One region of the Streptomyces sp. STAM6 genome, then DNA from elsewhere that is predicted to be linked to it. Evidence: riboswitches for the same ligand, from Rfam matches in the RefSeq annotation. Region 1 holds a riboswitch; each other region holds the start of a gene.
The links. Region 1 has a riboswitch for cobalamin ahead of cobN (cobaltochelatase subunit CobN). Riboswitches for the same ligand answer to the same signal wherever they lie in the genome.

Region 1 (3,630 bases):
GTCGTGGTCGAGCTTGGCGGCCTGGATCAGCGTCCAGATCTGGGCGCGGATGGCGGGCAGCTTGGACGGGTCCATGGAGGAGATCTGCGCGTACTCGTCGAGCAGCTGCTCCAGGCGCGTGATGTCGCCGTACGACTCGGCACGGGCCATCGGCGGCACCAGGTGGTCGACGAGGGTGGCGTGGACGCGGCGCTTGGCCTGGGTGCCCTCGCCCGGGTCGTTGACCAGGAAGGGGTAGACCAGCGGGATGTCGCCGAGCGCGGCGTCGGGGCCGCAGGCGGCGGACAGGCCCGCGTTCTTGCCGGGCAGCCACTCCAGGTTGCCGTGCTTGCCGAGGTGGACCATGGCGTCGGCGCCGAAGCCACCGTCCTCGCGGGCGGCGGCGATCCAGCGGTAGGCGGCCAGGTAGTGGTGCGACGGCGGCAGATCCGGGTCGTGGTAGATCGCGATCGGGTTCTCGCCGAAGCCGCGCGGCGGCTGGATGAGGATCAGCAGGTTCCCGCGGCGCAGGGCGGCGAGCACGATGTCGCCCTCCGGATTGCGGGAGCGGTCCAGGAACATCTCGCCCGGCGCCGGGCCCCAGTGCTCCTCGACCTGGTCGCGCAGCTCCCGCGGCAGCTTCGCGTACCAGCGCCGGTAGTCGGCGGCCGGGATGCGGACCGGGTTCCTGGCCAGCTGTTCCTCGGTGAGCCAGGCCTGGTCGTGGCCGCCGGCCTCGATCAGCGCGTAGATCAGCTCGTCGCCGTCGCCGGTCGCCAGGCCCGGCACGTCCTCGTCACCGAAGTCGTAGCCCTCCTCGCGCAGCCGGCGCAGCAGCGCGACCGCGGACGCGGGGGTGTCGAGGCCGACGGCGTTGCCGATGCGGGAGTGCTTGGTCGGGTACGCGGAGAGGACCAGCGCCAGGCGCTTGTCGGCGTTCGGGATGTGGCGCAGGCGGGCGTGACGGACCGCGATGCCGGCGACCCGGGCGGCGCGTTCGGTGTCCGCGACATAGGCGGGCAGGCCGTCCTCGTCGATCTCCTTGAAGGAGAACGGGACGGTGATGAGCCGGCCGTCGAACTCGGGGACGGCGACCTGGCTCGCGGCGTCCAGCGGGGAGAGCCCTTCGTCGTTCTCCTCCCAGGCGGAGCGCGGGCCGGTCAGGCAGAGGGCCTGGAGGATCGGCACGTCGAGGGCGGCGAGGGCGCCCGCGTCCCACGACTCGTCGTCTCCGCCGGCCTGCGCCTCGGCGGGCTTCGTGCCGCCGGCGGCGAGGACGGTGGTGACGATGGCGTCGGCCGTCCGCAGGTTCTCGACGAGCTCCTGCTCGGGGGCGCGGAGGGAGGCCACGTACAGCGGCAGGGCCTGCCCGCCGGCGTCCTCGATCGCCTCGCACAGGGTGGCGACGAAGGCGGTGTTGCCGCTCATGTGGTGGGCGCGGTAGTAGAGCACGGCCACGGTGGGGCCGGTGGTGTTCCGCGCGGTCCGCTCCAGCGGGCCCCAGGTGGGGGCGGCGGCCGGCGGCTCGAAGCCGTGGCCGGTGAGCAGAACCGTGTCGGAGAGGAAACGGGCGAGCTGTTCCAGATTGTCCGGACCGCCGTGGGCGAGGTAGGCGTGCGCCTCGGCCGCGATGCCGATGGGGACGGTGGAGGTCTCCATCAGCTGGGCGTCGGGGGCCTGTTCGCCGGTGAGGACGACCACGGGCTTCCCGGCGTCCCGGACGGCCTGGAGGCCCTCCTCCCATGCGCGGACGCCGCCGAGGAGGCGCACGACGACCAGGTCGGCGCCGTCGAGGAGCCGGGGCACGTCGTCCAGCGGCAGCCGGGCGGGGTTCGCGAACCGGTACTCCACCGGGCCGCCGGCCGCGCGGGCGCTCAGCAGGTCGGTGTCGGAGTGCGACAGCAGCAGGATCGTCGTCGCGGGCGCCGGGGTGGGCGTCGCCTCGGGCGTGGTCGCGGGCGTCATGGCGTGCGCAGGCCTTCCTCGGGGTGTCCGCGCCCCGGGTGGTCGTAAGGACGGCGGGAGTTCCTGACTCGCCCGGCCGGGGCCGGACTCACAGTGGCGGGACCGCGCCGGATTTCCACCGGGCTTCCTCCCTAGGGCCCTGGGACCCTGTGCCGTCTGCATAGTAGATCCTGCGCCCTCGCCGCAGGGCGGGCACCTGGAAGGACGTGGGTATGCTCGCCGCCATGCCGCCCAGCTCACCAAAAACCCCGGACCGGGGTGAAGCTCACATACGGGACCGCGGTGACGCCTGCCCGGGTGCGCTGCGACTGCACCGGGCTGACGACGGCGGCCTGGCCCGACTCCGCCTGCCCGCAGGTCTTTTGACGTCCCATCAGGTGCTGGTGCTGGCGGACGCCGCCGACCGGCTGGGTGACGGGCGTCTCACTCTCACCTCACGCGGCAACATCGAGCTCAGGGGCCTCGGTGAGGACTGCGGGCTCGCCCTGGCCCGGCTGTTGCGGGACGCCGGGCTGCTGCCCTCCGACACCCATGAACGCGTACGCAATGTGGTGGCCTCCCCCTTGGCCGGGCTGGACGGACTCGGCTACGCCGACGTCCAGTTGTGGGCCCGCGAACTGGACTCCCTGATCTGCGCCGCCCCCTGGGCGACGGCCCTGTCCGGGCGTTTCCTCTTCGCCCTCGACGACGGGCGCGGCGACGTGGCGGCGCTCGGCGGAGATGTGACCTTGCTCGCAGCCCCGGATGCCGCTTCCGCCCTGGTACGGGTGGGAGCGCACCCCTTCCGCCGGGTGCCCGCCGCGGACGCGCCGCGCGCCGCTCTGGCCGCGGCCCGCGCCTTCCTGGCGGCCGTGCGGGAGGCGGGCACGGGCGCCTGGCGGGCGGGCGAGCTGCCGGACGGCCAGGACGTGGACGTGGAATCGGCCCTGGCGGCCGCGGGGATCGCCTCGGAGGCGGCGGACGCGCCGGCGACGAGCGGGCCCGAGGACGCCGGGTCGGCGAGCGGGGCGACCGCCGCGCGGCAGTTCCCGGGCGCTTACGCACGCGGCGCGGGTACCCGCGGCACGGACGCACGGGGCGCGGATGCCCGGAGCGTCGACGTACGGGGCACGGACACACGTGGCGCGGGCCCGGTTCCCGTACCCGTGGGGTCGCCTCCCGGGCTCGGGCTGGTCGGGGACGGCGCCCTGTCCGTACTCGCACCCCTCGGGCGGGTGACCAGCGCGCAGTTCCGCGCCCTGGTGCCGGCCGGGGAGGTACGGGCCACCCCCTGGCGCGGATTCGTCCTGTCGGGCCTCGCCGACCGCGCCGCGGCCGCGGAACGGCTCGCTGCCCTGGACGCGGCCGGATTCCTCACCCGCGCCGACTCACCCTGGCTCGGCGTCAGCGCCTGCACCGGCCGGCCGGGCTGCGCCAAGTCCCTGTCCGACGTGCGGGCCGACGCCACACCCGGCGACGCCCGCGGCCCGAACGGCCCCCGCGAGGGCGGCCCGCGCCCCCTGCCGGTCCACTGGTCGGGCTGCGAGCGCCGCTGCGGCCACCCGCGCGGCACGTGGGTGGACGCCGTCGCGACCGGCGACGGCACGTACCGGGTGACCGTACGGGGCACGGCGGAACACGACGTACCGACAGGCCAGGCCGCCGGCGGCGCGAGCCTGGCCGACGCGATCACGAGGGCCCGTACTA
Region 2 (3,630 bases), on a different contig from region 1:
AGCCGGGTCAGCCCGGCCCGGTCGTACGTCACGTCCTCGCCCGACAGCCGCAGCCGGCCGCTCCCGCACCGCAGCCCGCCGCTCAGCAGCCGCAGCATGGTCGTCTTGCCGCTGCCGTTACGGCCGAGGAGAGCGATCGAACGCCCCTCGGGCACCGCGAAGTCCACGTCCCGCAGCACGGCCGGCCCGTCTTCGTACGCGTATCCCGCACCGACGAGTTCCACGACGGCGGACGGATTCATGGCAGGAACCTTTCGAGTACGAGAGTGAGGGCCACCAGACCGGTGAACAGCGCCCCGGTGGCGGCGAGGAACCGCCCGGACACCGACGCCTGCGGTACAAGGACGCGCAGTGTCCCGTCGTAGCCGCGGCCGGCCAGCCCCGTCTGGAGCCGGGCCGCGCGGTCGAAGGCCCGGACGAAGGCCGTCGCGCCGAGGCCCGCCAGCGAACGCCACGTCGCGGCGCGGGTGGTCAGCCCGAGGCGTGCCGCCTGTGCCTGCCGGATCCGGGTCACCGCGTCCAGCAGCAGGAAGCTGATCCGGTACATCACGAGCGCGACGTCGACCACCGGGGCCGGCACCCCGGCCCGCACCAGCCGCGGCAGTACGTCCGAGACCGGCGTGGTGAACGCGAACAGCAGCACCCCGAGCGACGCCGCCGACGTACGCAGCAGCAACTGTCCCGCGTGTACCGGCCCGTCCGGCGCGAGCGTCACGAACCCGCCCGCCCCGCCCACCTGGAACAGCAGCGGTACCGCGCCGGTGACACAGAAGCCCAGCGGAATGCGGAACGCCCGCCACAGCTGCCGGCCGCCCACGCCGGCGGGGCCGAGCAGCACGGCCAGGGTGGCGGCCGCGACGAGTACGGCCCCGGGCCACGCCGGCAGGCTGATCGCGCAGATCGTCAGCCCGAAGCCGAGAACCGCTTTTTCGCACGGATGGCGGCGGCGCCAGCGACTGCTGTGCGCCGCCGCGTCGATCGGCAGCACCGGCGGCTACGCGGACGGCTGCCGGTCGGCGGCCACGGGTTCGGCCGCCTCGTCGCTCCGGGCACCGGCCGCCTCGGCGCGCGCCCGGGCCTCGCCCTGCCGGCGGCCACGGCGCAGCCCGAAGTAGTACGCCAGCACCCCGGCGCCGATCGCGGCCTGCAGGGAGAACAGCGCCGACTCGATCTCACCGGACGGCGGCTCGTACAGGGGGCTGAACCAGGGCTCGTAGTCGGGATGCGTCTCGGTGATCGCGGTCTCTGCCTGCCCGTCCGCGCCCGTGAACGGCTCCTCCTTGTGGTCGCCCATGCCCAGGGCGAGCGGCAGGACCGCGAGCGCCGCGACGACGAGCAGCAGCAGCGTATTGATCTTGGCGTTACGGCTCATCAGGCCACGGCCTCCTTCTTCTCGTCCGTGCGGCCGCGCTGGAGCAGCACGCCGAGACGGGTCAGCTCCCCCTTGCTCGACTGGATCAGCAGCCGCATCACCAGCACGGTGAGCAGGCCCTCGCTGACCGCGAGCGGAAGCTGGGTGACCGCGAAGATGCCGCCGAACTTGCCGAGGGCGCCGATGAAACCGCTGCTCGGGTCCGGGAACGCCAGCGCCAGCTGCACGCTGGTCACGCAGTAGGTGGTGATGTCGGCGATGAACGCGCCGAAGAAGACGCTGACCATCAGCGGCACGTCGAACCGCCGCAGGAGCCAGTACACCCCGAAGCCGGCCCAGGGCCCGACGATCGCCATCGAGAAGGCGTTCGCGCCCAGGGTGGTCAGACCGCCGTGCGCCAGCAGCAGCGCCTGGAACAGCAGGGTGATGGTGCCGAGCACCGCCATGATCGGTGGCCGGAAGAGGATGGCGCCCAGTCCCGTGCCCGTGGGGTGCGAGCAACTGCCCGTCACGCTCGGGATCTTCAGGGCCGAAAGGACAAATGTGAAGGCACCGGACGCACCGAGCAGCAGAGTGGACTCAGGGTTGGCCTTGACCTCCCGGGTCAGGGCGCGGACGCCGTGGACGACGAAGGGGGCGGCCGCGACGCTCCAGGCGGCCGCGTGCACAGGGGGGAGATACCCCTCGGCGATATGCATGGTTGGGAGACCCTCTCCAGCACCTCGTGGATGGACAACGCGCCCTGGCCGGTCTCCTGGCTGACGGGTCATGCCGCCGCGACTCCGCCTTCCCGGACCCCACGGTCTCCCGCGGTGGTCCAGTGGCTTCCCGAAGGATGGAGCCGGACTTCCCGATCACAGTGGCGAGGGCCGCACCGGTACCGCACCGGTTTCCCGTACACCAAGGCGGTGTGACATTAGTGCGTTGATCAGGCCATCACAACCCGCGCACCGGCGCACGGCCCCGCTCCACCCCTCGTGGCTGCCGCCCCGGCCGCCTCACTCCTTGCGGTAGCCGTACGCCTCCGAGGCCGCCGTGACCACCGCGTCGAGATCGCCGCCGGCCGACGCCGTGACCACGGCCGCCACCGCTCCCTCGACGAACGGCGCGTCCACCAGCCTTGTGCCGTCGGGGAGTTCGTTCCCCTCCGCCAGGAGCGCCTTCACCGTCAGCACGGCGCTGCCGAGGTCGACCAGCACCGCCACGCCGGCCCCGCCGTCGACCGACGCGGCAGCTTCGGAGATCAGTTCGGAACTGGTGCCGAGCCCGCCGTCCGGCGTGCCGCCGGCGGCCGCCACCGGAGCGGTCGGCCCGGCGCCCGCGAGACCGCGCGCCAGCTCCGCGACCGACGAGGCGACCGCAGCGCTGTGCGACACGAGCACGATCCCGACCGGCGCCCCCATCAGGCCGCCTCCGCCTCGGCCAGTGCCGCGATCAGCAGCGCGGAGGAGGTGGCGCCGGGGTCCCGGTGCCCGATGCTGCGTTCACCGAGATAGCTCGCCCGGCCCTTGCGGGCCTGCATCGGCACGGTCGCCTCCGCCCCCCGCTCGGCCGCCTCCCCGGCCGCGGCGAACGATGCGCCGAGCGCCTCCACGGCCGGCTCCAGCGCGTCCAGCATCGTCTTGTCGCCGGCCGCGGCCCCGCCGAGCTGCGCCACCGCGGCGACCCCGGCCCGCAGCGCGTCGGCCAGTTGCCCGGGCGTGACCTCGGCGGCGTCACCGAGCGCCTTGCCGGTACGCCGCAGCAGTGTCCCGTACAGCGGTCCTGACGCGCCGCCCACCGTCGAGATCAGCTGCCGGCCGGCGAGGATCAGCACCGCGCCCGGGGTCCGCGGCGGCTCCTTGTCCAGTGCCGCGGTCACGGCCGCGAAGCCGCGCTGCAGATTGGTGCCGTGATCGGCGTCACCGATCGCCGAGTCCAGCTCGGTGAGCCGGTCCGCCTCGCGGTCGACGGCCGCCGCCGCCTTCGTCATCCACCGCCGGAAGAAGTCCGCGTCCATCACCGCGATCACCGTCCCCACCGGAGCGCGGCCGTCTGCACCGGCGCGTCCCACAGCCTGAGCAACTCCTCGTCAGCCTGGCACAGGGTGACCGAGCAGCCTGCCATGTCCAGCGACGTCACATAGTTTCCGACGAGCGTACGGGCCGCCATGACACCCCGCTCGCCGAGCACCCGCTGCACCTCGGCGTTGAACCCGTACAGCTCCAGCAGCGGGGTCGCGCCCATACCGTTGACCAGGACCAGCACGGGCCCCCTCG
Region 3 (3,630 bases), on a different contig from region 1:
CGATGGCCAGCAGCAGCGAGTTGCGCATGCCGACCGAGGCGATCCGCTCGCGCAGCGCCGCCCAGCGCTCCGGCCAGTTCAGCTCCACGTCGTAGTGGTCCGGGTGCAGCACCCCGCGCGCCGCCCGGGTCTGCTCCCATGCGGGGAGCGGGCCGCTGCGCTCGGCGAGGTCGGCGGAGGCCTCGTAGGCCGCGAGCATGATCCGCTCGGCGATCCGGGTCGACAGGGCGCGCGCCTCGGGGGAGTCGAACGGCAGCTTCAGCTGGAAGAAGACGTCCTGCAGGCCCATCGCGCCCAGACCCACCGGCCGCCACTTGGTGTTGGACCGGCCGGCCTGCTCGGTCGGGTAGAAGTTGATGTCGACGACCCGGTCGAGGAACGTCACGGCGGTGCGGACGGTCTCGTCCAGCCGCTCCCAGTCGATCGTGCCTCCGGCGACGAAGGCGCCCAGGTTCACCGAACCGAGGTTGCAGACGGCGGTCTCGCCGTCGTTCGTCACCTCGATGATCTCGGTGCACAGGTTGGAGGAGTGCACGACCGTGCCGGGCTCGGCGGTCTGGTTCGCGGTCCGGTTGGAGGCGTCCTTGAACGTCATCCAGCCCTGGCCGGTCTGCGCGAGGGTGCGCATCATGCGGCCGTACAGGTCACGGGCCGGCATGGTCTTCTTGGCCAGTCCGGCCGCCTCGGCCCTGCGGTAGGCGGTGTCGAACTCCTCGCCGTACAGGTCGACGAGCTCCGGCACGTCGGCCGGCGAGAACAGCGACCACTCGGCGTCCGCGTTGACCCGGCGCATGAACTCGTCCGGGATCCAGTGCGCCAGGTTGAGGTTGTGGGTGCGCCGGGCGTCCTCGCCCGTGTTGTCGCGCAGCTCCAGGAACTCCTCGATGTCCGCGTGCCAGGTCTCCAGGTAGACCGCGGCCGCGCCCTTGCGGCGGCCGCCCTGGTTCACGGCGGCGACCGAGGCGTCCAGGGTCTTCAGGAACGGCACGATGCCGTTGGAGTGGCCGTTGGTGCCGCGGATGAGCGAACCGCGGGCACGGATGCGGGAGTAGGACAGTCCGATGCCGCCCGCGTGCTTGGAGAGCCGCGCCACCTGGTGGTAGCGGTCGTAGATCGAGTCCAGCTCGTCCTGCGGCGAGTCCAGCAGGTAGCAGGACGACATCTGCGGGTGGCGGGTGCCGGAGTTGAACAGCGTGGGGGAGGACGGCAGGTAGTCGAGCCGGCTCATCAGCCGGTAGAGCGCCGCGACCTCGTCCAGCGCGCGCAGCGAGTCGTCCTCCGCGAGGCCGGCCGCCACGCGCAGCATGAAGTGCTGCGGGGTCTCGATGACCTTGCGCGTGATCGGGTGCCGGAGCAGATAGCGCGAGTAGAGCGTCCGCAGGCCGAAGTAGCCGAAGCGGTCGTCCGCCTCCGGGTCGACGAGGCCGTCCATCCGTACGGTGTGCAGACGGACGAACTCGGCCGTGCGGTCGGCGATCAGGCCCTCACGGTGGCCGACGGCCACGGACGCCGAGAACGACACCGCGCCCTGGCTCGCCGCCTCTTCGGCGATGGTCCGGGTCAGCAGCCTGGCGGCGAGCCGCGAGTACGCGGGGTCCTCGGAGATGAGTCCGGCGGCCGCCTCGGTGGCGAGCTCCCGCAGTTCGGCGTCGTCCGAACCGGCGTGCCGGCCGCGCAGCGCGGCGGCGGCGACCCGGCCGGGGTCCGTGTCGGGCAGATCGGCGGTGAGGTCCGTCAGGGTCCGCAGCAGGTCGGCGCCGCGGCCCGAAGGACCTCCGTCGAGGGCGGTGGTGGGAGACGGGTGGGCGGTCCCGGGTCCGTCGGTCTCCGTGTCCGTGACGCTTGAGGCCGGATCGGCTGGCGCGATGGTCACGTGGGGGCTCTCCCTCGCTCGGCTCGGGGCCGGCGGGCGGGCAGGGGAGCGGGGCGCCCGGGCACAGGGGCGCATGCACCGCGTCCACCGGCCCACTCCGCGAGGCCCGGACGTCTGGGCACCCGGGCCGGACGGACCGGGCGCACTGTCAGCAGGTGTTCGGACTTCAAAGGGCGCAAAGGCACACCAACACACCGTTGCGGGACAGTTCCGGATTCGCACCGGATTCCCCTGCGACGACAGCGAGCATGAGCATACATGTGGGGGGCTCCCCTTGAGGCACCCCCCACATGTTGTGTCGGTCGGCAATCGCCGTGTCGCTCAGAGCTTCAGGCCGTAGGTGCGCAGAGTGACGCCGTGGAGGGGTTCCCAGTCCCGTTCCGGGGTCCGTACGAACCCCAGCCGCTCGTAGAGCCGGTGGGCCGATCGCATCGCGACCTGGGTCGACAGGACGATCCCCCGGCAGCCCGGCAGGGCCCGGGCGCGCTCCACGCAGGCCCGTGCGAGCGCCTCGCCGGCACCCCGGCCGCGGGCCGCTTCCGCCACCGCGAGCATCAGGATCTCGGCCTCGCCCTCGCGCGCGATGCCGGCCCACGGGCCGCCGGACGCGACGAACGTCACGCCGCCCAGCAGCTGTTCGTTCTCGCCCACGGCGACGAGCACCTCGGCCCCCGCGGCACGCGCGGACACGTCGCGCAGCTCGTGCAGGTACTCGTCGCTCTCTCCGAAGGCCGGCAGCCCGTCGGCGAGGTACGCCTCCGCGGTGATGTCGCCCAGCGCGGTGTGCTCGTCGGGCCGTACGGCCCTGATGGTGATGTCCATGGGCGCAGTGTGGCCCCTCGTGCGGCGACGACGAAGGCCGCCGCGCCCCCCGGAGGGAGTGCGGCGGCCTTCGTCGTGCGCGAGGGCCGTCAGTGACCGGCACCCGCCGTGGCCGGCGGAAGCTCGACCTTGACGCCCGGGTCGCCCGCGTCGGCGGTGTAGTCCGACGGCGACGTCTCGTCCACGCCCTCGGGGGCCTTGACGGCCTTGAGGACGAAGGTGAGGACGACGGTGACGACCACGTTGAGGACGAACGCCGTCAGGCCGATGTAGCCGATCTCACCGATGCCCGGGATCTCGGCGGACGAGCCGCCGAAGTGCTTCTGCGTGGGGCTCGCGACGCCGTACGCGGCGGCCGTGCCGTAGACCATGCCGACGGCCCAGCCGGCCAGCAGCGCCCAGCGGTGGAACCAGCGCGTGAACAGACCGCCGACCAGGGCCGGGAAGGTCTGCAGGATCCAGATGCCGCCGAGCAGCTGGAAGTTGATGGCGACGGTCTTGTCCATGGTGAGGACGAAGGCCAGCGCGCCCACCTTCACCAGCAGCGACACCAGCTTGGACACCTTGGTCTCCTGCTCCGGGGTGGCGTCCGGCTTCAGGAAGTCCTTGTAGATGTTCCGGGTGAAGAGGTTGGCCGCGGCGATGGACATGATGGCCGCCGGGACCAGCGCGCCGATGCCGATGGCGGCGAAGGCGACGCCCGCGAACCAGTCCGGGAACATGTTCTCGAACAGCTGGGGGATCGCCAGCTGGCCGTTCTGCACCTTGATGCCCGCCGCGATGGCCATGAAGCCGAGCAGCGCCAGCAGGCCCAGCATCAGTGAGTACAGCGGCAGGATCGTGGTGTTGCGGCGGATCACGTCACGGCTGCGCGAGGAGAGCGTCGCGGTGATGGAGTGCGGGTACATGAAGAGCGCCAGCGCCGAGCCGAGCGC
Region 4 (3,630 bases), on a different contig from region 1:
GATGCCGGCCTTCTCCTGGAAGGCGATGACGTCGCGGATCTCGGTCTCGATGCGCTGCTCGTAGGCGGGGGTGTCGAGACGGCCCTCCCGCAGGGCGGCACGGGCGGTCCGCAGTTCGGTGGTCTGCGGGAAGGAGCCGATGGTGGTGGTCGGCAGTGGGGGCAGGTTCAGATGGGCGCGCTGGGCGGCGGCGCGCCGGGGGTAGGGCTGGGCACGGCGGGTGTCGGCGGTGGTGACGGCGGCGGCGCGGGCGCGGACGGCCGGGTCGTGGGTGAGGGCGGAGCCGGCGCGGGAGGCGAGGCCGGCGCGGTTGGCGGCGAGTTCGGCGGCGATGGTGTCGGTGCCGTGGGCGAGGCCGCGGGCCAGGGTGGCGATCTCGGTGGTCTTCTGGCGGGCGAAGGAGAGCCAGCGGGCGATCTGCGGGTCGATGTCCCGTTCGGCTGTGGCGTCCAGGGGCACGTGCAGCAGGGAGCAGGAGGCGGCGACGTCCACCCGGTCGGCGAGTCCGAGGAGGGTGCCGAGGGTGGCGAGCGACGCGGAGAGGTCGTTGATCCAGATGTTGCGGCCGTCGACGACGCCGGCGACGAGGCGCTTGCCGGGCAGGCCGCCGGTTGCGGCGAGGTCGTCGAGGTTGGCGGCGGCGGGCCCGGTGAAGTCGAGCGCGAGCCCGTCGACGGGTGCCTCGGCGAGGACGGGGAGGGCTTCGCCGAGGCGGTCGAAGTAGGAGGCGACGAGCAGCCTGGGCCGGTCGCCGAGGGTGCCGAGGGCGCGGTAGGCGTGTGCGGTGGCGGCGAGTTCGGCGCCGGTGCGGTCCTGGACGAGGGCCGGCTCGTCGAGCTGGACCCAGGGGGCGCCCGCGGCACGCAGGTCGGCGAGGATCTCGGCGTACACGGGCAGCAACCGGTCGAGGAGGGTGAGCGGTTCGAAACCGGTGGGGACGTCGGGGGCGGGCTTGGCGAGCAGGAGGTAGGTGACGGGTCCGAGGAGGACGGGACGGGCGGTGTGGCCGAGGGCGAGGGCTTCGGTCAGCTCCGCGACCTGCCGGGTGGAGTCGGCGGAGAAGACGGTGCCGGGGCCGAGTTCGGGGACCAGGTAGTGGTAGTTGGTGTCGAACCACTTGGTCATCTCCAGGGGCGCGGCGTCCTGGGTGCCGCGCGCCATGGCGAAGTAGCCGTCGAGGGGGTCGGCTTCGAAGGCGGCGCGGTGGCGGGCGGGGACGGCGCCGACCATCACGGTGGTGTCGAGGACGTGGTCGTAGTACGAGAAGTCACCGGTGGGCACTTCGTCGAGGCCGGCGGCGGCCAGCTGCCGCCAGGTGGCGGCCCGCAACTCGGCCGCGGTCCGGTGGAGGCGGGCGGCGTCGACACGGCCCTTCCAGTAGCCCTCGACGGCCTTCTTCAGTTCCCGGTCCGGGCCCTGACGGGGGTAGCCGTACACGGTGGCCCTTGCTGCCGCGGCTGCGGACTTCGCTGTCACGGAACTCTCCTTCGCGAGCTGTTCACGACGAACGACCCCGGTGAGGGGTGAGGAGGCGAAGGAAACGGCCGAACGGGGCGGACGCACGGAGTCCGTGCCCGCCCTGTGTGTACGCCGACCCGCCCTCGAGGTCACCGGGATCTCCGCGCACGAGCCGGTCGTACGCGGGCAGTGGCAGGTCTTCGGACTCGCGGGCACGTCTGCCGGTGGATGACCGGCGGACCCCTACTGGCCGTCGCTTCCCGGACCTTGACGGATCCAGTGCGTATGACGGCGGTCGTTCCCGCTCACCGCTGCGGGGCAGTCCCGGATTCCCACCGGGTTCCCTCTTGCGACGCGCCTGCCTGGCGGGCAGGGCGAACCAGCTGCGCCGGACAGTCTACGGCGGTCGGCCGGCGCGGGGCGGGGCACGGGGCGGGGCGGGCGCCGTGATGCGGTCCGGTGCCGTGACGCGGTGCCGTGACGCGGTGCCTGGGGCGGCACCGTCAGGGCGGCGGGTGGCACACTGACCGCCGGTCGTTCGAAGGAGCCAGCACGTGTCGATGATCCGCAGCCTCCGGCGTCTGGTGCGCCGGGCCTACCGCAGAAGGGTCGACCTGAGCCACCCGGCGCGGTCGCCGCTGGGCACCGCGGTGGTCAATTGCGTGATCTACGAGGACGGTGTGCGGCAGCCGGAGGCGTGGACGGCGTCCGAGGCGGTGGCGCGGGTGCGCAAGTCGGGCCGGGGTTTCGTGTGGATCGGTCTGCACGAGCCGTCGGCCGAGGAGATAGCGGAGGTGGCCGAGTTGTTCGGGCTGCATCCGCTGGCCGTGGACGACGCGGTGCAGGCCCATCAGCGGCCGAAGTTCCAGCGGTACGACGGGACGCTGTTCGCCGTGTTCAAGACGTGCCGTTACGTCGAGCACGCGGAACTCACCGCGACGAGCGAGGTGGTGGACACGGGTGAGGTGATGGTCTTCACCGGCCACGACTTCGTGATCACGATCCAGCACGGGAGGCACGGGTCGCTGGGGCCGCTGCGGGAGGCGCTGGAGGCCGTGCCGGAGCAACTGGCGAAGGGGCCCGCGGCGGTGCTGCACGCGGTGGCGGACCGTGCGGTCGACGACTACCTGACGGTGACGGACGCCCTGCAGAGCGACATGGACGCGGTCGAGACGGCGGTGTTCAGCGAGCACGCCGCCCGCACCGACGCGGGCCGCATCTACCAGCTCAAGCGGGAACTCATGGAGGTGAAGCGGGCGGTGGGTCCGCTGCACCGCCCCCTGCAGGAGATCATCAGCTCCCCGCCGCCGCCGATCGAGGCCGGGCTCGAACCGTACTTCCGGGACGTGGCGGGCCATCTGGAGCGCGTGAACGAGCAGATCTCGTCGTACGACGCCCTGCTCGACTCCATCCTGCAGGCGCACCTCGCGCAGGTGACGCTGGCCCAGAACGAGGACATGCGCAAGATCACGGCCTGGGCGGCGATCGTGGCGGTGCCCACGATGGTGTGCGGCGTGTACGGCATGAACTTCGAGCACATGCCCGAACTCCGCTGGACGTACGGGTACCCGGCGGTGCTCGCCGTCATGGCGGCGGCCTGCTACCTGATCCACCGCAGCTTCCGCCGCAACGGCTGGCTCTGAGCCCCTCAGTCCGGGCGCCGGGCGCGCCGGCGGCGCTTCACGGCCGTGTAGCCGGCGAAGAAGAGGGCGGTGCCCGCGAGGGCAGCGCCGACGGCCGTCTCGATGCCGGTCGGCCGCGACGTCCCGCCGACACCCCCGGCGACACCCCGGGTGGGCCGGGCGGTCACCCCTGCACGGCTCTCCCCGGCTGTCGGCACGGCCGTGACCGCCCCTCGCCGGGGCAGCGCCTCGCAGGCGATCCCGTCATCCGGCCCCGGGTCCTCGTCGAGCCGGTGCGGGTCGCTGCGGTCCCGGTCGAACTCGGCCTGCGCGTCTTCCTGGAAGGCGAAATCCCGGCAGTCCAGATCGGTCTGCGCTTCGGCGGCCCCGGCCAGTGGTACTGCCGTGACCACGGCCAGGGCCAGGGCCGTCCCGGCGATGCGGAAGTCCATGGCGAAGCCTCCTCGCGGTCCGATGACCGTCCCGACGACCCTATGTCCGGCTCCGAGGTACGGCGCGGGCGGCTGGGCCGAATGGGGGTCTCCCGGCG

Region 2: another riboswitch for cobalamin. It lies ahead of ACY34K_RS26805 (energy-coupling factor ABC transporter permease); the one in region 1 lies ahead of cobN (cobaltochelatase subunit CobN).
Region 3: another riboswitch for cobalamin. It lies ahead of ACY34K_RS05085 (ribonucleoside-diphosphate reductase subunit alpha); the one in region 1 lies ahead of cobN (cobaltochelatase subunit CobN).
Region 4: another riboswitch for cobalamin. It lies ahead of metE (5-methyltetrahydropteroyltriglutamate--homocysteine S-methyltransferase); the one in region 1 lies ahead of cobN (cobaltochelatase subunit CobN).

Annotation. Positions count from the first base shown of each region.
Region 1 is NZ_JBUEFZ010000019.1:48,768-52,397, reverse strand. It holds gene cobN (cobaltochelatase subunit CobN) at 1-1,944, opposite strand, end outside; cobalamin riboswitch at 1,983-2,113, opposite strand; gene ACY34K_RS21575 (cobalamin biosynthesis protein CobG) at 2,157-3,630, shown strand, end outside.
Region 2 is NZ_JBUEFZ010000030.1:28,872-32,501, reverse strand. It holds gene ACY34K_RS26820 (energy-coupling factor ABC transporter ATP-binding protein) at 1-242, opposite strand, end outside; gene cbiQ (cobalt ECF transporter T component CbiQ) at 239-988, opposite strand; gene ACY34K_RS26810 (energy-coupling factor ABC transporter substrate-binding protein) at 995-1,372, opposite strand; gene ACY34K_RS26805 (energy-coupling factor ABC transporter permease) at 1,372-2,070, opposite strand; cobalamin riboswitch at 2,100-2,292, opposite strand; gene ACY34K_RS26800 (PTS-dependent dihydroxyacetone kinase phosphotransferase subunit DhaM) at 2,371-2,775, opposite strand; gene dhaL (dihydroxyacetone kinase subunit DhaL) at 2,775-3,374, opposite strand; gene dhaK (dihydroxyacetone kinase subunit DhaK) at 3,380-3,630, opposite strand, start outside.
Region 3 is NZ_JBUEFZ010000003.1:62,505-66,134, forward strand. It holds gene ACY34K_RS05085 (ribonucleoside-diphosphate reductase subunit alpha) at 1-1,873, opposite strand, end outside; cobalamin riboswitch at 2,007-2,129, opposite strand; gene ACY34K_RS05090 (GNAT family N-acetyltransferase) at 2,195-2,695, opposite strand; gene mctP (monocarboxylate uptake permease MctP) at 2,785-3,630, opposite strand, start outside.
Region 4 is NZ_JBUEFZ010000017.1:85,220-88,849, forward strand. It holds gene metE (5-methyltetrahydropteroyltriglutamate--homocysteine S-methyltransferase) at 1-1,476, opposite strand, end outside; cobalamin riboswitch at 1,633-1,858, opposite strand; gene ACY34K_RS20690 (magnesium and cobalt transport protein CorA) at 2,019-3,101, shown strand; gene ACY34K_RS20695 (hypothetical protein) at 3,107-3,532, opposite strand.